3 regions of the Kitasatospora dryopteridis genome follow, and region 3 is predicted to be linked to each of the others. Evidence: riboswitches for the same ligand, from Rfam matches in the RefSeq annotation. Region 3 holds a riboswitch; each other region holds the start of a gene.
What was found. Region 3 has a riboswitch for S-adenosylmethionine ahead of ACQ614_RS06080 (IclR family transcriptional regulator). Riboswitches for the same ligand answer to the same signal wherever they lie in the genome.
Positions count from the first base shown of each region.

Region 1 (7,460 bases), 3.1 Mb from region 3:
TGGTAGTCCTGCACCAGCACGGCGGCGCCCGGGGCGGCCTCGGCGGCCAGCGCCTCGGCGAAGGCGGTGTTGTACGCGGTGTAGGACTCCCACTCGCGGCGGAACCGGTCGTCGAAGACCGGGGAGACCGGGGTGTCGTACAGCAGGTGGTGGACGAACCACAGGGTGGAGTTGGCGATGCCGTTGTAGGCGCGGGCGAAGGTGCCGGGCTCGATGTCCAGCATCCGGACGGCCTGTCCGCCCACGTCGTGGCCGGCGAGGTCGAGCCGTCCGTCCGGGGCCTGCCGGGCGGCCGTCCGGTCGGCGTCGCCGAGGGCGGCGCAGACCCAGACCGCCGAGGGGTCGTCGATCGCGGACAGCCCGGAGACCAGGCCGCCACCGCCTCTCTTCAGGGTGAGCGTGCCGTCGTCCCCGCTGCTGAAGGACACCGGGCCGCGGTTCGAGGCCACCAGGACGGGGGCGGCGCCGGACTGCTGCGTACGTTCGAACGCGAGATCGGCCATATCCCCTAGCTTGCCGCGGGACCGCCGCGGCAAACCATTCGAAGTCCTGCGCGGGCTGCGCTCAGCGGTCCCGGTACTCGGGGACGGTCCGCATCGGCGGGCGTTCCAGGGCGGTGACCTCGTGGGTGTGCGCGGTGAAGCCGCGGGTGCCCGGGTCCCGGCTGAACTGGGTGAGCAGCGGGTGGACGAGGTCCTCGCCGGCCTTCAGCCGGTGGGCGCGGTCGAGCCGCTCCAGGGCGGTGCGGTAGATCGTGGCGGCCATTCGCCCGAGCGCCTGGCCGTCCTGGTGGCGGTGGTGCCGCACCCCGACGTCGACCTGGGCCAGCGCGTCCAGGCCGACCTCCTCCAGGGCGTCCACCAGCAGGCCGAGTTCCACCCCGTACCCGGTCGGGAAGGGCAGCCGCTCCAGCAGCGAACGGCGCGCCGCGTACTCGCCGCCGAGCGGCTGGACGAAGCCGGCCAGCTGCGGCCAGTGCAGGTTGAGCAGCGGCCGGGCGACCAGCTCGGTTACCCGTCCGCCGCCGGCCGGCACCACCGCCCCCTCGGTCTCCAGCGGACGGTCGTACATCGCCTTGACCAGCTGGATCCCGGGGTCGGTGAGGAGCGGGCCGACGATGCCGGAGACGAAGGCCGGGTCGAACTCCCGCAGGTCGGCGTCGACGAAGCAGACGATCTCGCCGGTGGTCACCAGCAGCGAGCGCCAGAGCACCTCGCCCTTGCCGGGGGCCGCCGCGAGCCGGGGGAGTACGTCGTCCCTGTGCACCACGCGGGCGCCGGCCGCGCGGGCGGTCTCGGCGGTCCGGTCGACCGAGCCGGAGTCGACCACCACCAGTTCGTCGACCAGGGGGTGGCGCTCCATCAGCTCCTCGCGGACGGTGGCGACGATCTCCCCGACGGTCGGTTCCTCGTCGAGTGCGGGCAGGACGACGCTGACGGTGCCGGCCCGGCCCGCCGCCCGCTTGGCGGCGAGCAGCCGCTCCAGGGGGCGGTCGGCCGCCGTCCAGGAGCGGCGACGCAGCCAGGACGCCACCTCCGGGAGGACGTCGGGACGGGGCAACTCGGTCACGGTCTCGCTCCTCGCAACTTCCATCTCGCGGATCGGACGCAACCTCTCGGCGCCCGGGCCTTCGGATACAGTCTTCGTACTGCGATCGAGCCTTCGCACGCCGGGGTCGCCGCAGCGCACGACACACAACTTCACAGAGCTCATCCAGAGGGACTGAGGGAACGGCCCGTTGACGTCCCGGCAACCTTCTCGCGCGGCGGTCGCAGGCCCGCGGGACAGGTGCCAATTCCGGCCTGTGGCGCAACCGCGTCACGGGGAAGATGAGGAGAGAGGCCTCCGCCACCATGGCTACCGCTACCCCTGCACCCGTTGCCGCCGTCGATCTCGGTCCGGCCGCAGCGCTTTCCTGTCGCGAGTGCGGCACCCGCTTCCCGCTCGGCCCGAGCTTCGCCTGTCTCGAGTGCTTCGGCCCGCTGGAGATCGCCTACGACTACTCCGGCTACGACGCCGCGGAGCTCCGCAAGCGGATCGAGGCCGGCCCGGCCAGCATCTGGCGCTACGCCCCGCTGCTGCCGGTGCCCGCGGACGTGGCCGGCAAGCCCAACCTGAACCCCGGCTGGACCCCGCTGGTGAAGGCCGACAACCTCGGCCGCGAGCTCGGTTTCACCGCCCAGCTGCACGTCAAGGACGACTCGGGCAACCCCACGCACTCCTTCAAGGACCGGGTGGTGGCCTGCGCCATCGAGGCCGCCCGCGCCTTCGACTTCACCACGCTCTCCTGCTCCTCCACCGGCAACCTGGCCGGCGCGGTCGGCGCGGCCGCGGCCCGGGCCGGATTCAAGTCCTGCGTGTTCATCCCGCACGACCTGGAGCAGGGCAAGATCGTCATGGCCGGTGTGTACGGAGGCGCCCTGGTCGGCATCGACGGCAACTACGACGACGTGAACCGCTTCTGCTCCGAGCTGATCGGCGACCCGGCCGGCGAGGGCTGGGGCTTCGTCAACGTCAACCTCCGCCCGTACTACGGCGAGGGCTCCAAGACGCTGGCCTTCGAGATCTGCGAGCAGCTCGGCTGGCGGCTGCCGGAGCAGATCGTGATCCCGATCGCGTCGGGCTCCCAGCTCACCAAGATCGACAAGGGCCTGCAGGAGCTGATCAAGCTCGGCCTGGTCGAGGACCGCCCCTACAGGATCTTCGGCGCCCAGGCCGAGGGCTGCTCCCCGGTCTCCGCCGCCTTCAAGGCCGGCCACGACGTGATCCGCCCGGTCAAGCCGCAGACCATCGCCAAGTCGCTGGCGATCGGCAACCCGGCCGACGGCCCGTACGTGCTGGACATCGCTCGCCGTACCGGTGGTGCCGTCGAGGACGTCACCGACGCCGAGGTGGTGGCCGCCATCAAGCTGCTGGCGCGCACCGAGGGCATCTTCGCCGAGACCGCGGGCGGCGTGACCGTCGGCGTCCTCAAGAAGCTGGTCGAGACCGGGCAGCTGGACCCGTCGAAGGAGACCGTCGCGATCAACACCGGCGACGGCCTGAAGACCCTCGACGCGGTCGCCGACGCCGGTCTGACCGCCACCATCCGCCCGACGCTGGAGTCCTTCCGCGCCGCCGGCCTCGTCTAAGCAGCCCACCCCCGTCCGCAAGGAGCACCGCATGAGCGCCACCGTCCGCATCCCGACCATCCTGCGCACCTACACCGGCGGCTCCGCCGAGGTGACCGCCGAGGGCGACACCCTGGCCGCGGTCATCGCGGACCTGGAGCAGAACCACACCGGCATCTCCGCCCGCATCCTGGACGACGCCGGCAAGCTCCGCCGCTTCGTCAACGTCTACGTGAACGACGACGACGTGCGCTTCGCCGACGGCCTGGAGACCGCGGTCAAGGACGGCGCCTCGGTGTCGATCATCCCCGCGGTGGCCGGCGGCTGCTGACGGCCCGTCCGAGACGGGAAGCGGAGAGCCGCCGCCGGGACCGGAACCCGATTTTCCGGTCCCGGCGGCGGCTCTCGCCGTGCCGGGTGGAAATACCACCGCCTGACGGGGAGTAGAGTTCGGCCGTGGCAGTGCTCCCCTCCGCGCCGCCCGCCCTGATCAGCCGCAATACCCGGAATTCCGCAGCCCGGCCGACCGGTCGGATCGTGTGCGCAGCGCTCAGGGGCCGATCGACGGCCACGTCCGCCCGCTGAGACGGGGCACGGACGGCACGGGGACGAACCTGTCAGGCAAGTGTCAGAATTCATACGGCAATATGTCGTTTTCTGCCCGTTATGTCCGGCGTGAATTGCCGAGATCCGCCGCTTTCATCCCGTCATATCCCTTGTCATGGCCCGGGATTTCCATGAAGTTGGCCCTGTTGCACAGGGCTCCTGTCCGGATACATTCAGCCGCGGTCGACGCATTCACCCGTCCGCCGGACCCGTTGAAGGGCCGCGGGCGGTGGTCTGCGGCGTGCAGGGCTGCGCCCAGGGGGGGTTCCCTCGGGCAGGCCCACCGGACCTGGGCCCGCAAAGACTGCGGACCCGTGAATGGCCAGCACAGCACAAGGGGAGTTCGGAATGGCTCAGGGCACCGTCAAGTGGTTCAACGCGGAGAAGGGCTACGGCTTCATCGCGGTCGACGGTGGTGCGGACGTGTTCGTCCACTACAGCGCGATCCAGATGGACGGCTACCGCACCCTCGAAGAGGGCCAGCGGGTCGAGTTCGAGATCTCCCAGGGGCAGAAGGGGCCGCAGGCGGACATGGTTCGTGCCGCCGCGGGCTGACCTTCGAAACCTGCGGAGCCCTCGGCTCGTCACGAGCTGGTCGGCGGTTTCTTCGCGACAGGCCCGTACGACACGTCGTACGGGCCTGCGTCGTGTCCGGAACCGGTACGGCCGGTCCGCGGGGACACGGCGATCGGGCTTGCACTCGCCACCTGTGAGTGCTAATCATTGGCGTTAGCACTCACAGCATGAGAGTGACAAGCGGACCGGGTCGGTGAGGCCCCGGCGAGCGGTAGGGGAAAGGACCCCCGCTCACAGGGCCGTCCGTCGCGGGCACCTCTGGTCCGAGCAGTCGACCGTGTCCCGGAGGACCACTTCAGATGGCCAAGATCATCGCTTTTGATGAGGAAGCTCGCCGCGGCCTTGAGCGCGGTATGAACCAGCTTGCCGACGCCGTCAAGGTCACGCTCGGCCCCAAGGGCCGCAACGTCGTCCTTGAGAAGAAGTGGGGCGCCCCCACGATCACCAACGACGGTGTCTCCATCGCCAAGGAGATCGAGCTCGAGGACCCGTACGAGAAGATCGGCGCGGAGCTCGTCAAGGAGGTCGCCAAGAAGACCGACGACGTCGCGGGTGACGGCACCACCACCGCCACCGTGCTCGCCCAGGCGCTCGTCCGCGAGGGTCTGCGCAACGTCGCCGCCGGCGCCAACCCGATGGCCCTGAAGCGCGGTATCGAGAAGGCCGTCTCGGCCGTCTCCGACCAGCTGCTCGCCCAGGCCAAGGACGTGGAGACCAAGGAGCAGATCGCCTCCACCGCCTCCATCTCCGCCGCCGACACCCAGATCGGCGAGCTCATCGCCGAGGCCATGGACAAGGTCGGCAAGGAAGGCGTCATCACCGTCGAGGAGAGCAACACCTTCGGCCTGGAGCTCGAGCTCACCGAGGGCATGCGCTTCGACAAGGGCTACATCTCCGCGTACTTCGCCACCGACCTGGAGCGCATGGAGACCAGCTTCGAGGACCCGTACATCCTCATCGCCAACTCCAAGATCTCCTCGGTCAAGGACCTCCTCCCGCTGCTCGAGAAGGTCATGCAGAGCGGCAAGCCGCTCGTCATCATCGCCGAGGACGTCGAGGGCGAGGCCCTGTCGACCCTGGTCGTGAACAAGATCCGCGGCACCTTCAAGTCCGTCGCCGTCAAGGCCCCGGGCTTCGGCGACCGCCGCAAGGCCATGCTCGGCGACATCGCCATCCTCACCGGCGGCACCGTCATCTCCGAGGAGGTCGGCCTCAAGCTGGAGAACGCGGGCCTCGACCTGCTGGGCACCGCCCGCAAGGTGGTCATCACCAAGGACGAGACCACCATCGTCGACGGTGGCGGCGACAGCGAGCAGGTCGCCGGCCGCGTGAACCAGATCCGCGCCGAGATCGAGAACAGCGACTCGGACTACGACCGCGAGAAGCTCCAGGAGCGCCTCGCCAAGCTGGCCGGCGGCGTGGCCGTCATCAAGGCCGGCGCGGCCACCGAGGTGGAGCTCAAGGAGCGCAAGCACCGCATCGAGGACGCCGTCCGCAACGCCAAGGCCGCCGTCGAGGAGGGCATCGTCGCCGGTGGTGGCGTCGCCCTGCTGCAGGCCGGTGTCGCGTTCGACAAGCTGGAGCTGGAGGGCGACGAGGCCACCGGTGCCAACATCGTCCGCGTGGCGCTCGAGGCCCCGATCAAGCAGATCGCGACCAACGCCGGCCTCGAGGGCGGCGTCGTGGTGGAGAAGGTGCGCAACCTCCCCGCCGGCCACGGCCTGAACGCCGCCAGCAACGAGTACGTCGACCTCATCGCCGCGGGCATCATCGACCCGGCCAAGGTCACCCGTTCCGCGCTGCAGAACGCCGCCTCCATCGCGGCGCTCTTCCTCACCACCGAGGCCGTCATCGCCGACAAGCCGGAGAAGGCCTCCGCGGCCGCCGGCGGCGGCATGCCGGGCGGTGACATGGACTTCTGATCCTCCCGAGGATCAGCAGCCCGGAACGCTCCGCGAGGGCGGTCTCCCCACCACGGGGAGGCCGCCCTCGCGGCATTCCCCCCGCCGTTCACTCCTCCGTGGGACGCTGGGCCCATGACCGGATGGGGCACCTCGGACGATCCGTACAGTGACGACCACGAGCGTCGAACGGGAGACAGGAGGTCGGCGGTGACTGCGATGTCGGTCGAGCCGGGGCGTCAGTGGGACTACCTGCTGAACACCTGGCTGGAGCTGGACGTCCCCGAGGGCTGGCGCGCGGAGATCGACGAGGGGGAGATCCGCTTGGTGCCGCCGCCCAACGTGGGCCACAACGTGATTGCCGGTGAGGTTCACCAGGCGCTGCTCGAGTGCCTGCCGCGAGAGGTTGGCGTCTACCAGACCCTGGGCACGGAGATCGTCCCACTGGAGAAGCTGTACGTTCCCGACCTGGTGGTGGTGGACAAGGCGCGCTTGGTGGCGCAGGAAGCCTCGATCGACGCGGCCGGGCTGCTGATGGCGGTGGAGATCACCTCGAAGCGCACCGCCCGGCTCGACCGCACGAAGAAGCTCTGGGCGTACGGTCACGCACCCGTCCCGCTCTTCCTGCTGGTCGACCGGTTCGACGAGGAGGGGCCGACCGTCACCCTGTTCTCCGAGCCGGACCAGGGGCGGTACCAGCGGGGTGTCCGCACGCCGTTCGGGCAGCCGGTCGAGCTGCCCGAGCCGTTCGCGATCGAGCTGAGCACGGAGGGGTTCCCGGCCGGCAAGTGAGCTGCGGGAGAATGGGCGGATGGCCAGTCCTGAGATCGAAGCCGCCCTGCACGGTGCCCGTGCGCTGATCCTCGCCGACCTGACCGCCCGGGACGTGGCGGATGCGGCGGTGGTGTCGCTGGTGGAGGATGCGGTGACGCACCGGCGGTGGTGGCTGGAGCAGTGGCCGGACGGTGCCGGGTTCGTCCTCGGGCTGGTCGCCCAGGACGTGCAGGACGCCCTGCTGGAGGCGTACGGGCGCTGGCCGCTGTGCGCGGACTGCGCCGCCGAGGACGACCCGCACGCGCTGAGCGTGGAGCCGGAGCTCGGCCCCGACCCGCACTGGGTGTGCGGCAAGCGCGGCGTGGTGGTGGCGCCGGTCGGGGAGCTCTCGTGATCCTCATAGACCCGCCGACCTGGCCCGGCCACGGCAAGTTCTGGTCCCACCTGGTCAGCGACGCCAGCTACGAGGAACTGCACGCCTTCGCCGAACTCC
Region 1 covers NZ_CP192749.1:4,445,465-4,452,924, forward strand. Annotated here, with positions in the region: gene ACQ614_RS20315 (alpha,alpha-trehalose-phosphate synthase (UDP-forming)) at 1-503, opposite strand, end outside; gene ACQ614_RS20320 (glucosyl-3-phosphoglycerate synthase) at 565-1,569, opposite strand; SAM riboswitch class I at 1,707-1,836, shown strand; gene thrC (threonine synthase) at 1,854-3,131, shown strand; gene ACQ614_RS20330 (ubiquitin-like small modifier protein 1) at 3,163-3,441, shown strand; gene ACQ614_RS20335 (cold-shock protein) at 4,065-4,271, shown strand; gene groL (chaperonin GroEL) at 4,592-6,214, shown strand; gene ACQ614_RS20345 (Uma2 family endonuclease) at 6,404-6,985, shown strand; gene ACQ614_RS20350 (hypothetical protein) at 7,005-7,361, shown strand; gene ACQ614_RS20355 (DUF4031 domain-containing protein) at 7,358-7,460, shown strand, end outside.
Region 1: it holds a riboswitch for S-adenosylmethionine, as region 3 does, so the genes downstream of both, thrC (threonine synthase) here and ACQ614_RS06080 (IclR family transcriptional regulator) in region 3, are expected to answer to the same signal.

Region 2 (7,460 bases), 960 kb from region 3:
ACACACCCCGGTGGCGCAGGAGCTCCACCGGGGTGTGTCGGAAGCGGAAGGCTCAGGCCTTCGACTCGTCCTCGGCCTGCTCCGCGGCGGCCTCGGCCCCGGGCCGGGCCACGAGCTCGACCTGGTCGACGGCGTTGCACCAGCGGCAGCGGACCGACTCGAGGGTCTCGCTGAGCACCTCGGTCTCCTCCACCTTCGACTCGCCGCTGAGGTCGAAGTGCAGGTACTCCACCACCCGGGCCGAGCGCGTCACGTCGAAGCGGGTGAGGTTCCCGCAGAGCGTGCAGCGCCAGCGAGTCTCGGCGGTGGGGGCGGCGATGGTCATCGGAGGTCCTCTCGGATGGTCCCGGGTCCGGTCGTCCAAGCCTATTGCGTACGGCCCGGCCGACGGTCACCGGTCTTGGGGAACGGACAGGTCACCCGCTTGCAGCAGCGGCCGGTTCGCGGCGCGGGCTCCGAGGAATGCTCGCCGGTATGGCCGTCCCCGCCCCCGTCCCCGCACCGGTGCGCGAACCGGCGGGTGCCGGCGCCGGGGCCGCTGCCCGCACCCCGCTGGTCACCTACACGCTGATCGCACTGAGCGCCGTCGTCCTGCTGGCCGGCCCCAGCTTCGGCCTCAACCCGCGGTACGGCACCGGCAACGCCCGGGTCTGCGCCGAGCAGCGCTTCGAGCAGCGCTGGGGCGCAGTCCCCGCCGAACTGCTGGCCGGCCGTCCGCTGGACGCCGGCCGGCTGGCCGCCCTGCCGCCGGCGGTACCGGGCTGCACGCTCTCCCCCACACCGCACAAGATCCCGTTCCTGTCGGTGCTGAGCTCGCTGTTCGTCCACGCGGGCTGGCTGCACCTGGTCGGCAACCTCCTCTTCCTCTATGTGTTCGGCCCCGACCTGGAGGGGCGCCTCGGCCGGCTGCGCTTCCTCCTCTTCTATCTGGGGGTCGGCTACCTGGCGACGTACGGCTGGGCGCTGGCCGAGGCCGACTCCGCGGAGTCGGCGCGCGCACTGGTCGGCGCCTCGGGCGCGATCGCCGGGGTGCTCGGCGGCTACCTGCGGCTGTACCCGAGGGCCCGGGTGACCACCCTGGTGCCGCTGCTGCTCTTCCTGCCGCTGCGGTTCCCGGCCTGGCTGGTGCTCGGCCTGTGGTTCGCCCTGCAGTGGTGGCCGCTCGGCCCGGCGGTGCCCGGGGTTGCGTACCTGGTGCACGTCATCGGCTTCAGCGCGGGCTGGCTGGCGGTGTGGGCGGCGGGCCTCCGGCAGGGCAGACGGGCCCGGCCGACGGCCGATACGCTGAGCCGTACCCCACACACAGGAGCCGAAGAGTGATCACCGCGATCGTCCTCATCAAGACCAGCGTCGACCGGATCCCCGAGATCGCCGAGGCGATCGCCGCGATCGAGGGCGTCAGCGAGGTCTACTCGGTGACCGGCAGCTACGACCTGGTGGCGATGGTCCGGGTGCGCCGGCACGAGGACCTCGCCGAGGTGATCCCGGGTCAGGTCAACAAGGTGCCGGGCGTCGAGCACACCGAGACCCAGATCGCCTTCCGCACCTACTCCCAGCACGACCTCGAGGCAGCCTTCGCCCTCGGCCTCGACGAGTAGTAAGAGGGGCAACCACCCAGGGGGCGGTTGATTCAGGGGCGCGGGGAACTGCGCAATCAGGGAGTGGGCCGCCGTGAGAAATCGGCAGACCCCTGATTCGTACGGTGGCCCGCATCCGAATTGCGCAGTTCCCCGCGCCCCTGGTGGTGACGCTCATGCCCTGGGCGCCGAGGTGGCGGGAACGCAGCGGCCGCCCTCGTTGCGGTAGGTCCAGCGGGCGCCGTCGGTGACCAGCTCGCGGACGGCGGCCAGGAAGCGGTCCACGTGCTCCACCGGAGTGCCCGCGCCGAAGCTGACCCGGATCGCGTTCAGGCTCCGCTCCCCGGGCAGCGAGGGCTCCGGCGCACCGCACTCGGAGGGCGCGGCCTCCTCCCCGCCGAGCAGGGTCCGCACCAGCGGGTGCGCGCAGAACAGGCCGTCCCGCACGCCGATCCCGTACTCGGCGGAGAGCGCCGCCGAGAAGTGCGAGCTGTTCCAGCCGCGGACGACGAAGGACAGCACCCCGACCCGGGCCGAGCCCTCGCCGAACAGGTTGAGCACCCGGACCTCGGGGATCGCGGCCAGCCCGTCGGTCAGCCGCTCGACCAGCGCCTGCTCGCGCGCCTCCAGCGCGTCGAACCCGGCCTCGGCCAGCGCCCGGCAGGCCGAGGCGATCGCGTAGGCGCCGATCACGTTCGGCGAACCGGCCTCGTGCCGGGCCGGACCGCTGTGCCACTCCACCGCCACCGAGCCGTCCGCCTCCCGGGCCACCGTACGGCTGGCGCCGCCCCCGGCCAGGTACGGCTCGGCCGCGTCCAGCCAGTCGCTGCGCCCGGCGAGCACGCCGGCGCCGAACGGCGCGTACAGCTTGTGGCCGGAGAACGCGACCCAGTCCACGCCGAGTTCACGGACCGACAGCCGGTGGTGCGGGGCGAGCTGGGCGGCGTCCAGGACGACCCGGGCGCCGTGCCGGTGGGCGGTCTCGGTGAGCTCGGCGATCGGCCACAGCTCGCCGGTGACGTTGGACGCCCCGGTGACGCACAGCAGGCGCGGGCCGTCCGGGGTGCCCGCGGCGAGCGCGGCGTCGAGGGCGGCGACCGCCTCTGCGCGGGAGCGCGGGGCCCGGAGGTACTCCACCGTCAGACCGGCGTGCCGCCAGGGCAGCAGGGAGGCGTGGTGCTCGGTCTCGAAGGCGTAGACGCGGGTGCCGGCGGGCACCGCGCCGGCCAGCAGGTTGAGCGAGTCGGTGGTCGCGCGGGTGAACACCACCTGGTCGTCCTCTCGCAGGTCGAGGAAGTCGGCGACGGTGCGGCGGCTCTGCTCGAACAGGTCGGTGGAGAGCTGCGAGAGGTAGCCCGCGCCGCGGTGGACGCTGCCGTAGTAGGGGGCGTAGGCGGCGATGTCGTCCCAGACGCGCTGCAGGGCGGGGGCGCTGGCGGCGTAGTCGAGGGCGGCGTAGCCGACCTTCTCACCGGTGGCGAGCGGGACCTGGACGTCGTGGCCGAGGACGGCGAGGGGGGCGCAGATCCGGGTGGACAGCGACATGAGGATGCACTCCTTCACGGGGTGGGGACCCCGGGGATGCATCGCCGGAAGTCCGCGCTTGCCACGCGGACGGTCTGCCGCACGGCCCGGTCCTCACCCAGGGCACCCCGCCACGGACGGAGGGTTGCCGGACAGCAAGCTGGGGCTTGACGCTGCCACTCATGACCTGTCGAGGACTCTAGGTGACCCCGGCGACACCGGTCAACCCGACACCCGGCGCCAACCACCAAAGGGGCGCGGGGATCTGCGCGACTCGGAAGGCAACGGTCCGCACCTCCCGCCTCGCGCAGTTCTCCCCCGGCCTTCGGCCGGGAGGTGCCCCCACGCGCCCCTCAGTGGCTTGCCACTCAGCAGTCCCGGCTCGCCCTACTTGCTGGTCGCCTCGGCCCAGCGCTCGAGCGTGGCCTCGGCAGCGCCCGAGTCGATGGCGGCGGCCGCCCGCTCCATGCCGGCCGCGAGCTGCTCGGTGAGCGGGGCGTCCGTGAGGTCGAGTGCGGTGAGTGCGGCGGCCGTGTTGAGCAGGACGGCGTCCCGGACGGGCCCCTTCTCGCCGGCGAACAGCCGCCGTGCGACGCCGGCGTTGAACTCGGCGTCCGCTCCCCGCAGCGCCTCGATCCCGGCGAGCTCCAGCCCGACGTCCCGAGGGTCGAAGGAGGTCTCGGTGATGGTGCCGTCCTTGACGATCCACACGTGCGAGGTGGTGCAGACGGTGAGTTCGTCGAGGCCGTCGTCGCCGCGGAAGACCAGGGCGGAGGCGCCCCGGCGGGCGAGGACGCCGGCGATCAGCCCGGCGAGGCGGGTGTCGAAACAGCCGACGGCGTGCGAGGTGACCCGGGCCGGGTTGGTCAGCGGGCCGAGGATGTTGAAGGCGGTGGGCACGCCGAGGCCGGCCCGGGCGGTGGCCGCGTGCCGCATCGCGGGGTGGAACTTCGCGGCGAAGCAGAAGGTGAGGCCGACCTCCTCGGCGACCTCCGCGACCCGCCGGGCGCCGAGGTCGAGGCTGATGCCGAGCTTCTCCAGGACGTCGGAGGAGCCGGAGGCCGAGGAGGCGGCCCGGTTGCCGTGCTTGACGACCTTGGCACCGGCCGCGGCCGCGACGATCGCGGACATGGTGGAGATGTTGACGGTCTTGGCGCGGTCGCCGCCGGTGCCGACGATGTCGACGGCGGGGCCGGGGATGTGCAGCGGTTCGGCGTGCGCGTACATCGCGTCGACCAGGCCGGCGATCTCCTCGACGGTCTCGCCCTTGGCCCGCAGCGCGACCATGAAGCCGGCCACCTGGACGGGCGAGGCCTCGCCGCTCATGATCTGGTCCATCGCCCAGGCGGTGTCCGCCTCTGCGAGGTCCTCGCCGCGCAGCAGTGCCGACAGGACGTCCGGCCAGGTGCGGACCACCTGCACGGGGTCCTCGCCGCCGTTCGCAGGGTTCACGTTCACCATGGCCGACTCCAGCTCTCATCGGTAGTGCGCCGATACAGGGGACGGAGTCAGCCTAGCGAGCGGCGGCGGGCGGCCGCGCCGATCCCGCCGTCCCTTCTCTCCTGGTGAGACGGGTGGTCGCCGCGTGCCCGGTCAGTGGTGGGCGGGCGTCCGCTTGGCGATCCGGGCGCGGAGCAGGGTGGCCGCGGCCTCGGCGAGGGCCACCGGGTCGACGGGCTGGGCGATGGCGGCGTCGGCGCGGCTCCAGGCGGCGAGCCAGGAGTCCTGCGGCCGGCCGATCAGCACGAGGACGGGCGGGCAGCCGTAGATCTCGTCCTTGAGCTGGCGGGTGAGGCCGAGGCCGCCGGCCGGGACGGCCTCGCCGTCGAGCACACACAGGTCGATGCCGCCCTTCTCCAGGGCGCGCAGCACGGCCGGAGTGGTCGCGCACTCCAGGTACTCCACGGCCGGGAGGTCCGCGGCGGGCCTGCGGCCGAGTGCCAGGGTCACCTGCTCGCGGGTGTTGCGGTTGTCGCTGTAGACGAGAACGGTGAGCGTCTCGTCGGTCGTGTGCGCCATGGGCCCTGCTCCCGGGTGCTCGTCCTCTTATATGTGCCGCGCCGAACGGCCCAGTGTGATCCGGGCCACGTCCGTCTTCGGATGCTACTCCGGAGGGCGGCTTCCGGTGAGCCCCTGACGCGATCTCTCTCAAGTCGCCGCGCACGGATCTCACCCGCTCGGGGTACCCGGGGTCACCCGTATCGAACAACCGTCAGAAAACGGACGGCCCGACGGCCGGGCGCGGCGCGTTCCGGCAGGTCGCAACCAGGGGGGCCTACCTCACGCACCGGACACTCCGAGGAGCACCCCCGGCGTGAAGACGGAATAAGGGACCGACATAATGTCCGTCGTGGCGACAGCAACAGCAACAGAAACCGGACACGCGCACGGAGCGGTCAACAGGCCGAACCTGGTCAGCGTCGGAACCATCGTCTGGCTGAGCTCGGAGCTGATGTTCTTCGCGGCCCTGTTCGCGATGTACTTCACGCTCCGCTCGGTCATGGGCCCAGAGTTCTGGACCGAGAAGGCGGACGCCCTCAACGTGCCGTTCTCCTCGGTGAACACCACGATCCTGGTGCTCTCTTCCCTCACCTGCCAGCTCGGCGTGTTCGCCGCCGAGCGCGGTGACGTCAAGAAGCTCCGCTCGTGGTTCTACATCACCTTCGTGATGGGTGCGATCTTCATCGGCGGCCAGGTCTTCGAGTACACCGAGCTGGTCAAGGTGGACGGCCTGACCCTGTCCTCCGACCCGTACGGCACGGTGTTCTACCTGACCACCGGCTTCCACGGTCTGCACGTGACGGGTGGTCTGATCGCCTTCCTGCTGGTCCTGGGGCGGACGTACGCCGCCAGGCGGTTCACGCACGAGCAGGCCACCGCCGCGATCGTCGTGTCGTACTACTGGCACTTCGTCGACGTCGTGTGGATCGGCCTGTTCGCGACCATCTACCTGATCAAGTAAAGGCTGATCAGGTCGCTGGCCGCCGGCCGGAGAGCACCCGCCCCGAGCGGGAGCCCCGCCGACCAGTCCGCCCCGACCCGGGTACCGGCCCCGAGCAGACCGGCCCCTCGGGCGCAGCCACCCAGCCGACCAGATCCTGACACCGGGGTTAATCCGTGAAAAAGCTCTCCGCACGACGGCGCCACCCACTGGCGGCGCTGGTCGTCCTACTTCTCGCCCTGGCGGCCACCGGGGGGCTGTACGCCGCGTTCGCGCCCGCCGAGAAGGCGCAGGCCGACACCTCCGCGCAGTCGCTCGCGATCGACGAGGGCAGGAAGCTCTTCGCCGTGGGCTGCTCCTCCTGCCACGGCCTCGACGGCCAGGGCACCTCCGACGGCCCCAGCCTGGTCGGCGTCGGCTCCGCCGCGGTCGACTTCCAGGTCGGCACCGGCCGCATGCCGGCCCAGCAGAGCGGCGCCCAGGCGCCCTCGAAGAGGGTCGTCTACTCCCAGGCGCAGATCGACCAGCTGGCCGCCTTCGTGGCCTCGCTCGGCCCCGGCCCGGTCGCTCCGACCAAGGAGCAGTACACCTCCACCGACCCGAACGACGTGGCCAAGGGCGGCGAGCTCTTCCGGACCAACTGCGCCCAGTGCCACAACTTCGCCGGTAAGGGCGGTGCCCTGACGAAGGGCAAGTACGCCCCGACGCTGGAGAACACCTCCCCGAAGCACATCTACGAGGCCATGCAGACCGGCCCGCAGAACATGCCGTCGTTCCCCGACACCACCATGCCGGAGGAGCAGAAGAAGCAGATCGTGGCCTGGGTCAGCCACACCAACGACGAGCCCAACCCCGGTGGCCTGTCCCTGGGCAGCCTCGGTCCGGTGACCGAGGGTCTGTTCGGCTGGATCTTCGCCCTCGGTGCGCTCATCGTGACCGCGATCTGGGTCGCCGCCCACACCACCAAGGCCAAGAAGTCATGAGCCACGAGATGTCTGACGAGAAGCTGCCGGAGCCGCACGGCTCCGAAGGGCACGAGGTCGCCGTCCACGGCGACCCGTTCGCCGACCCCGGTCTGCCGGCCCACGAGCCGCGCCGGACCGACATCGACGAGCGCGCCGCCAAGCGCGCCGAGCGGCAGGTCTCCCTGCTGTTCATCGTCTCGATGCTCGCCACCGTCGGGTTCATCGCCTCGTACGTGGCCATCGACATCGACAAGATCGTCTACATCTTCCCGCTGGGCCACGTCAGCGCGCTGAACTTCGCGCTCGGCATGACCCTCGGTGTGGCGCTCTTCTGCATCGGTGCGGGTGCCGTCCACTGGGCGCGCACCCTGATGTCGGACCACGAGATCCCGGCCGAGCGCCACCCGATCGAGGCCGACGACGAGCTGCGTGCCGACGTCATCGAGCAGTTCC
Region 2 covers NZ_CP192749.1:2,301,415-2,308,874, forward strand. Annotated here, with positions in the region: gene ACQ614_RS10445 (hypothetical protein) at 53-325, opposite strand; gene ACQ614_RS10450 (rhomboid family intramembrane serine protease) at 475-1,320, shown strand; gene ACQ614_RS10455 (Lrp/AsnC ligand binding domain-containing protein) at 1,317-1,598, shown strand; gene ACQ614_RS10460 (aminotransferase class V-fold PLP-dependent enzyme) at 1,752-3,122, opposite strand; SAM riboswitch class IV at 3,172-3,289, opposite strand; gene trpD (anthranilate phosphoribosyltransferase) at 3,489-4,562, opposite strand; gene ACQ614_RS10470 (hypothetical protein) at 4,695-5,120, opposite strand; gene ctaE (aa3-type cytochrome oxidase subunit III) at 5,443-6,063, shown strand; gene qcrC (cytochrome bc1 complex diheme cytochrome c subunit) at 6,219-7,025, shown strand; gene qcrA (cytochrome bc1 complex Rieske iron-sulfur subunit) at 7,034-7,460, shown strand, end outside.
Region 2: it holds a riboswitch for S-adenosylmethionine, as region 3 does, so the genes downstream of both, ACQ614_RS10460 (aminotransferase class V-fold PLP-dependent enzyme) here and ACQ614_RS06080 (IclR family transcriptional regulator) in region 3, are expected to answer to the same signal.

Region 3 (7,460 bases):
TCCTACCTGAACAGGCGGTCACCGCCGGTGGCCATGCGATGGGTGGCACTGTGGCGGTTCACCCAGTCACGGACGAGGTTGACGGCGTTGGCGCACTGCCAGCCGCCGTCGTACTCACGCACCCCGGTGAAGGCGCCGTAGCCCGCGATGACGCCGTCCACCTGCGCATCCCCCAGCAGCTTGTCGACGTACCACGGATCGTTGTAGGTGGTCGTCCAGGACAGCGTGGCCGCGAGCTGTCCCGCGGCACGGTCCCCGGCACCCTTCTTCAGCTCCGCACACGTGTTGTACGTGGCTTCCGTGCAGTTGCCGAATCCCTTGGTGATGTCGCTGTCGCCGTAGTCCATCACCCGGCGACCGGCCGGGATCGCGGAACCCGACCGGTCGAAGGCGGCGCGCACCCGATCGCGGGTCCCGGTCGTCGTCATGCCCTCCAGGGGGCCGAGCCTGCCCTCCAGGCTCTTCCAGCCCCTGCCGCCGACGTCCGGGGTGCTGCCGCCGTGGTACTCGTAGAAGCCGTACAGCACCTGGATCCCGGCAGCCGTCAGCCGCTGCGCCTTGTCGCGCAGGCCGGCGACGCTGCATCCGCGGTTCTGCTGCTCCCCGCAGTAGTTCGGGTCCTTGATGTCCAGCCAGACCAGTGCGAGTCGGCGCCCCGCGCGGGCGTTCGCGAGGATGCGGTCGATCATGCTGTCGAAGCCGGGGCCCAGCCGGGCGTCGCCGGCCGAGGAACAGTCGTGATAGGCGCGCCATTCGTTCGGGTTCCACCAGGCGCACACGTCGATCTCGATGCCGTTGGCGCCGTGGTCGAGCGCGGCGTCCACACCGTCCAGGGTGTCGACCCGGTGGGCGACGGCGTAGATCGCGTGCCGCTGATCGGCCGCTGCCGCCGGGGTCGCGCCGACCGTGCCTGCACCGATGATCCCGCACAGCGCCGCCGCCGTCAGCGCCGGCCGGCGCCGCCGACCGGCGCCGCTCCTGAGCCGAGTGGTCATGGAAGCCCCCCTCTTCTTGTCCGTGTTCAGTCAGTCAATCTCACCGACTGCATGCTGACACGGGCCGCCCGGGCGAGGAGTCGGATCCGGCCACACGTGACACCCCGCATCCTCGCGGCGGTACTGCGGACCCGGACGTCGAGGCGATGCCTCAGAGCCGCCGGACGCGCAGGACGCCGGTCAGCATCGGCAGGGTGAACTCACCGCGGGCGGTCTCCGGTCCGCTCGCGAGGAAGGCGCGGATCCGGCCCAGCGTGGCCTCCCGTTCCCGGTCCGGCATGACCAGCAGCCCCGCGCGGGTCGCGAGTGCCGCCACGAGGGAGTCGGCGGTGCGGCGCTGCCCGTGCGGGAACTCCGCCTGCTCCGGCGAACCGAACCGGGCGGCCCCGCCGGTCTTCGGAAGGTGCATGCCGGCCGTCTCGGCCCGCCAGGCGGCGGGCGTGTCACGGGGGCCGACGGCCGCGCTCCCGCCGACCCGGGCCAGCCCGGCGACCCAGTCGACCCGGTCGTCCAGGACGTTCCACAGACCGGCCAGGACGCCGCCGGGTGCGAGGACCCTGGCGATCTCGGGCCCCGCGACGGCCATGTCGAACCAGTGCATGGCGTTGCCGGCCAGCACCGCATCGACGGAGGCGTCCGGCAGCGGTATCGCCTCGGCGGTACCCGGCAGGGCGCGGACGTCGGGCAGCGAGCGGCGCAGCTCGGCCAGCATCGCCGGGTCGGGCTCGACCGCGACGACCTCGGCACCCAGCACGACCAGCCCTGCGGTCAGCTTGCCGGTACCGGCGCCGAGGTCGAGCACCCGCGGGCCGGGCGCGGGTTCGAGCGCCCAGCGCACCGCGGCCGGCGCATAGTCGGGGCGGTGCTCGGCATAGGCGACCGCCGCCGCACCGAACGACGAGGCGTGAAGCAACCGTTCGTCCTGATCCACACGCTGACGCTACCGATGCCGCCGGCCGTCGGCCAGCCCCGCGAGCCCACCGAACCGGCTGCCGTCCGGCCGGGCTCCGGCGGCTCGAGCCCCACGTGCAGGTGGGAGCCGGTCAGGGGTGCCGCAGGGCTTCGGTGAGGCGGTTGGCGGCCTCGATGACGGCCTGGGAGAGACGCGCGCCGGGGTGACGGGTGAGCCGTTCGATGGGGCCGGAGACCGAGACTGCGGCCACGACCCGGCCGGACGGACCGCGGACGGGCGCGGAGACGGAGGCGACCCCGGGCTCGCGCTCGCCGATGGACTGGGCCCAACCGCGGCGCCGCACGCCGCTGAGGGCGGTGGCGGTGAAGCCGGCGCCCTGCAGGCCGCGGTGGAGGCGCTCGGGCTCCTCCCAGGCGAGCAGGATCTGGGCGGCGGAGCCGACCTTCATGGGGAGGGTGATTCCCACGGGAACCGTGTCGCGCAGCCCGGAGAGGCGCTCGGCGGCGGCCACGCAGATCCGGATCTCGCCCTGTCGGCGGTAGAGCTGGGCGCTCTCACCGGTGACGTCGCGCAGGTGGGTCAGGACCGGGCCGGCCGCGGACAGCAGGCGGTCCTCGCCGACGGCCGCCGAGAGCTCGGCGAGCCGGGGGCCGAGGGCGAACCGGCCCTGCAGGTCCCTGGTGACCAGACGGTGGTGTTCGAGTGCGACGGCGAGCCGGTGGGCGGTGGGCCGCGCCAGGCCGGTGGCGGCCACCAGTCCGTTCAGGGTGACGGGGCCGGCCTCCAGCGTGCCGAGGATCGAGGTGACCTTGTCGAGCACGCCGACGCCGCTCGTGTTCTCCATGGATGGGTACTCCGTCTCAGATCCCGTGAGCGGCGGGCGGGCCTCGCTCACGGACGCTCCGTGCGGGGAGCGGGGGTGGTCAGCGAGGACAGGCCGGAGAAGTCGGCCGATTGCCTGTGCCGGGCACGAGACGGGCACGCGGAGAGACCGGGGCGGGAAGCGCCCGGACGAAGGACAGCACAGAGAGCACCGTGTCTCCTCATCTTTCCCGCGCCACATTGGCGACAGGCCGGAGTTGGCACTGATCCCGGGCGGCGCGGCGCGTACTTCGGACGCCGGGTCGACCGGGGAGTTGCCGGGGCTTCGTAGGGCCGGTCCCTCCACCCCTCTGGATGATTCGCGAGGAACCATACAAGATTTCCCGGGCAGCCCGCCAAACCTCCCCCACCGCCGTGCCCGGTCGACCGATCCGTCGGCGGTGATGCCGCGAAGTGAATGGCCTTGCTGCAAATTGCAGAAACCTCACGCGCCTTGACTTGACGCGCCATCAGGACGGCGGCATCGTCGGTCCCGCGACGTACCCACCGTCCTCGCGGGCCGGGCCCGCCCGTCCGACCGACCGGCGCCCCATCGCATCCCCCACCCACCCTTCACCGGGACTGCCGCAACGCCCCCCACGAGCCGTCGCGCCGGCGGCCGGCCGGGCACGTTGTTCAGCCGGCCTCCACCGGGGCCGGCGGCTGCTCGCCGGCCGCGGTGGCGGTGTGGATCGGGCCGTCGGTCCCGGTGAGCGGCCGACCGGTGCCGCCCCAGCGGGCGGAGATGATCTCGGCGACGACGGAGACTGCCGTCTCCTGTGGCGTGCGGGCACCGAGGTCGAGCCCGGCGGGGGCCGACATCCGGGCCAACTCCCTTTCCTCCAGGCCGGCTTCGCGCAGGCGGGCCAGCCGTTCGCGGTGGGTCCGGCGCGAGCCGAGCGCGCCGATGTACGCCAGCTGCGGCAACCGCAGCGCGGTGGCCAGCAGCGGCACGTCGAACTTGTGGTCATGGGTGAGGACGGCCACCACCGTGCGGCCGTCGATCCGGCCCGCCGCGGCCTCCTCGGCCAGGTACTCGTGCGGCCACCGCACCACGACCTCGTCCGCGTGCGGGAAACGGGAGGCGGTGGCGAACACCGCCCGCGCGTCGCACACCGTGACGCGGTAGCCGAGGAAGGACCCCAACTCGGCGACCGCGGCGGCGAAGTCGATCGCACCGAACACCAGCATGCGCGGCGGTGGGACGAACGACCCCACGAACACGGTCAGTTCGCCGAGCTCGGCGAACTCCTCACCGTCCAGGCAGCGGCCCGCGGTGTCGTAGTGGCGCAGCCCCGTCGTGCCGTGCTCGAGCAGACCGCGGACGTCGAGGCCCACCGCGCGGTCCAGGGCGGCCGAGCCGAGGGTGCCCGAGTCGCGGTCCGGCCAGACGACCAGGCGGCTCCCGAGCGCGCCCGGGCCGCCGTCCGGGCCGGTCACCACGGTGGCCACCGCGACAGGCTCGCCGGCGTCCAACGACGTCACCACGTCCGGCAGTTCGGGGAAGGTCCGGCTGGACACGGGTTCGACGAAGATCTGGATCGTGCCGCCGCAGGTCAGCCCCACCTCGAAGGCGTCGCCGTCGCTCACCCCGTACGACCGCAGCACCGGACGTCCCGAGAGCCGGGCCTCCTCGGCCTCCTCGTACACCGCGCCCTCGACGCAGCCGCCCGAGACGCTGCCGACCACGGTGCCGGAGGCCGACACCGCCATCGCCGCACCCGGCCGGCGGGGCGCGCTCCGGAAGGTGCTGACCACGGTGGCGAGCCCGAAGCTCTCGCCCGCGCGGTACCACCGGTACACCTCGTCCAGGACGTCACGCACGGTGTCCCCCTCGCAGACACCGGCAGACCCGGCGCAGCCGGCGCGCGACCCCCAGCAGGATCAACCCGGCGAGGGCGATCGACACCAGGCGCTTGGCCACCGGCCCGCGGGCCACGGCGAGCAGGTCCAGCGGCTCGCCCTCCGCCGAGGCGGCCTGCGGCTCCCCCGCGGGTTCGGCCGACCCGGCGGCGGGTGCGGCAGCTGCGGATGCGGCAGCCGGGGGTTCGGCGGCCGCCGGCTGCGCGGCCGGCACGGCCTCGCCCCCGCTCTCGTGCTCGGCGGCCAGCTGCTCCTCCAGGCAGGCCGCGAACTGGTCCAGCAGCTTCCGGCTGATGTCCGTCATGACGCCCTTGCCGAACTGGGCCACCTTCCCGGTGATGCTGAGCCGGGTCTCGACGGTCACCCGGGTGCCGTCGCCGTCCGGTGCCAGCCGTGCGGTGATGTGCGCGTCGGCGTTGCCCTGGCCGTGCGCGTCGCGTCCGGAGGCGGTGAGCCGCACGGTGCGGCTCGCCTCGTCCCGCTCGTCGAACGCGGCGGTGCCCCGGTACTGCACGGTGACCGCTCCGACCCGCACCTTGACCGTGCCGTGGAACCGGTCGCCTTCGACCTCGGTGAGCTGCGCCCCCGGCATGCACGGGGCGATCCGCTCGACGTCGGTGAAGAGGTCCCAGGCCGCTTCCACCGGCAGGCTCACGCGGAACTCGTTGGTGAACTCCATGTGGACGAGCCTCCTTGCCCGGATCTGCCCGGTGCCCCGATGTTCCGGCCGTCGACGTACGTTCCAACGATGACCGGCCACCCGGCGATTCCCCCGGAGCCGTCCCCGGTCAGCTCCACAGGCTCACCCGGACGGTCGGCCGGTAGTGGTCCGCCGGCACGCCGGTGGCCCGGGTCAGCAGGCTCCGCACGGCGGTGGGCGTGGTCACGAACCGGCACAGCGCGGACGCGGCCGGCGAGCGCCGGTCACCGCGCAGGGCGGCGGCCCGCAGCACGCCGTTGACCGGGGTGCCGGGGACGGCGACGACGGTGAGGGTGCCGTGGCGCAGCTCGTCGCGGACGAGGTGGAGCACGGCGAGCGACAGCCCGTCGCCGGCGACGGCCGCGCCCAGCGCCGCACTGGTGCTGGGGAAGATCGACGCGTCGGCGTCGCCGACGCCGTGCCGGGTCAGGAAGGAGCCGCCGGGCGTGCCGGGGTCGAGCCCGCCCGGGCCGAGCAACCAGTGCTCCCGGGACAGCCGGCCGATCGGCAGGTGCAGCCGGCCGCCGTCGACGTGGTCCGGCCGGGCGCCGGCGTGGTGCGGCGAGGCGACCACCACGAGCTGGATGCGCAGGAACGGGATGTGCTCGAGGGTGTCCGGGCCGGGCGCTGCGGCGACCGTGCAGGGCTCGGCGGCGACCGGGCTGATCGCGACGTCCGCGCGCCGGTCCAGCAGCAGCTCGCCGAGCGCGGTGGACGGCACCGCGAGGGTCGTGGTCTCCACGTCCGGGTGCCGCCGGACGAAGGCCTCCAGCAGCGGCGGGACGATCTGCTCGGCGGTCGTCTCGGTGGCGGCGACCCGCAGGTGGGAGCTGTCCGCACCGGCCTGCCGGACCTGCCGGCGGGTCTCCTCGGCCAGGCCCACGATCTCGGCCGCGCCCGCGGCCAGCCGGCGCCCGCCGGGCGTCAGGGTGATCCCGCCCGCCGCCCGGACGAAGAGCCGGTCGCCGAGCTCGCGGCGCAGCACGGCGACCGCGCCCGAGACCGCGGGCTCGCTGACCCCCAGGGAGATCGCCGCGGCCTTGACCGAGCCGAGCCGGGCCACCGCGACGAACGCCCTGAGCTGTGTGAGGGTCATCGCCGCCTCCAGCGGTCGCAAGGCCTCCCCCACATGTCAGCCGTGGACGGCTCTTAACCATTCCCTTCAGTCGCCGTTGACCCGGGCGGTCGCCGGGGTGACAGTGCGCTCGTGCGGTACGTGGTCCTTGCCGCGGGTCCGCCATCACCGGAGGCACTGCGTGAGGAGGCCGTCGTGCAGGTTCCCGCGTCATTCGAGTACCGGCGGGCGGAGAGCGTGGACGACGCCCTCACCCTGCTGGAGCGGTTCGGTGAGGAGGCCAGGGTCATCGCCGGCGGGCACAGTCTGCTGCCGATGATGAAGCTGCGCCTGGCCCGTCCGGGACTCCTGGTCGACATCAACGACCTGCACGAACTGGACTACGTGCGACAGGAGGGCACGGAGCTGTGCATCGGCGCGCTCACCCGCCACCGCAGCCTGCTGGAGTCCGAGCCGGTCGGCCGGCTCTTCCCGATCTTCCACGACGCCGAACGGGTGATCGCCGACCCGCCGGTGCGCAACCGGGGCACCATCGGCGGCTCGCTCTGCCAGGCCGACCCGGCGGAGGACCTGTCGGCGGTCTGCGCGGCCGTCCGGGCGGTGGCGGTGGTGCTCGGCCACGGCGGGCGGCGCTCGGTGCCGATGGCGGACTTCTACAAAGGGCCGTACGAGACGGACGTGGGGCTCGGCGAGATGCTGGTCGAGATCCGCGTGCCGATCCTGCCGAACGCCGGCAGCGCCTACGAGAAGGTGGAGCGCAAGACCGGGGACTGGGCCATCGCGGCGGCCGGCGCCGCCCTGTCGCTGGCGGACGGGCGGATAGGGACGGCCGGCGTCGGGCTCGCGGCGGTCGGTGTGTCGGCCGTCGGCTACCGGCGCGCCGAGGAGTCCCTGGTCGGCCGCGAGCCGTCCGAGGAGGCGTTCGCCGCGGCCGGCCGGATCGCCGCCGAGGACTGCGATCCGGTCACCGACACCCGCGGCACCGCCGCCTACAAGCGGCACCTGGCCGGCGAGCTCACCGAGCGCGCGCTGCGCCGGGCCGCCGAACGGGCC
Region 3 covers NZ_CP192749.1:1,344,650-1,352,109, forward strand. Annotated here, with positions in the region: gene ACQ614_RS06070 (phospholipase) at 3-995, opposite strand; gene ACQ614_RS06075 (class I SAM-dependent methyltransferase) at 1,147-1,926, opposite strand; gene ACQ614_RS06080 (IclR family transcriptional regulator) at 2,039-2,752, opposite strand; SAM riboswitch class I at 2,949-3,091, opposite strand; gene ACQ614_RS06085 (XdhC family protein) at 3,406-4,593, opposite strand; gene ACQ614_RS06090 (SRPBCC family protein) at 4,586-5,311, opposite strand; gene ACQ614_RS06095 (LysR family transcriptional regulator) at 5,421-6,428, opposite strand; gene ACQ614_RS06100 (FAD binding domain-containing protein) at 6,603-7,460, shown strand, end outside.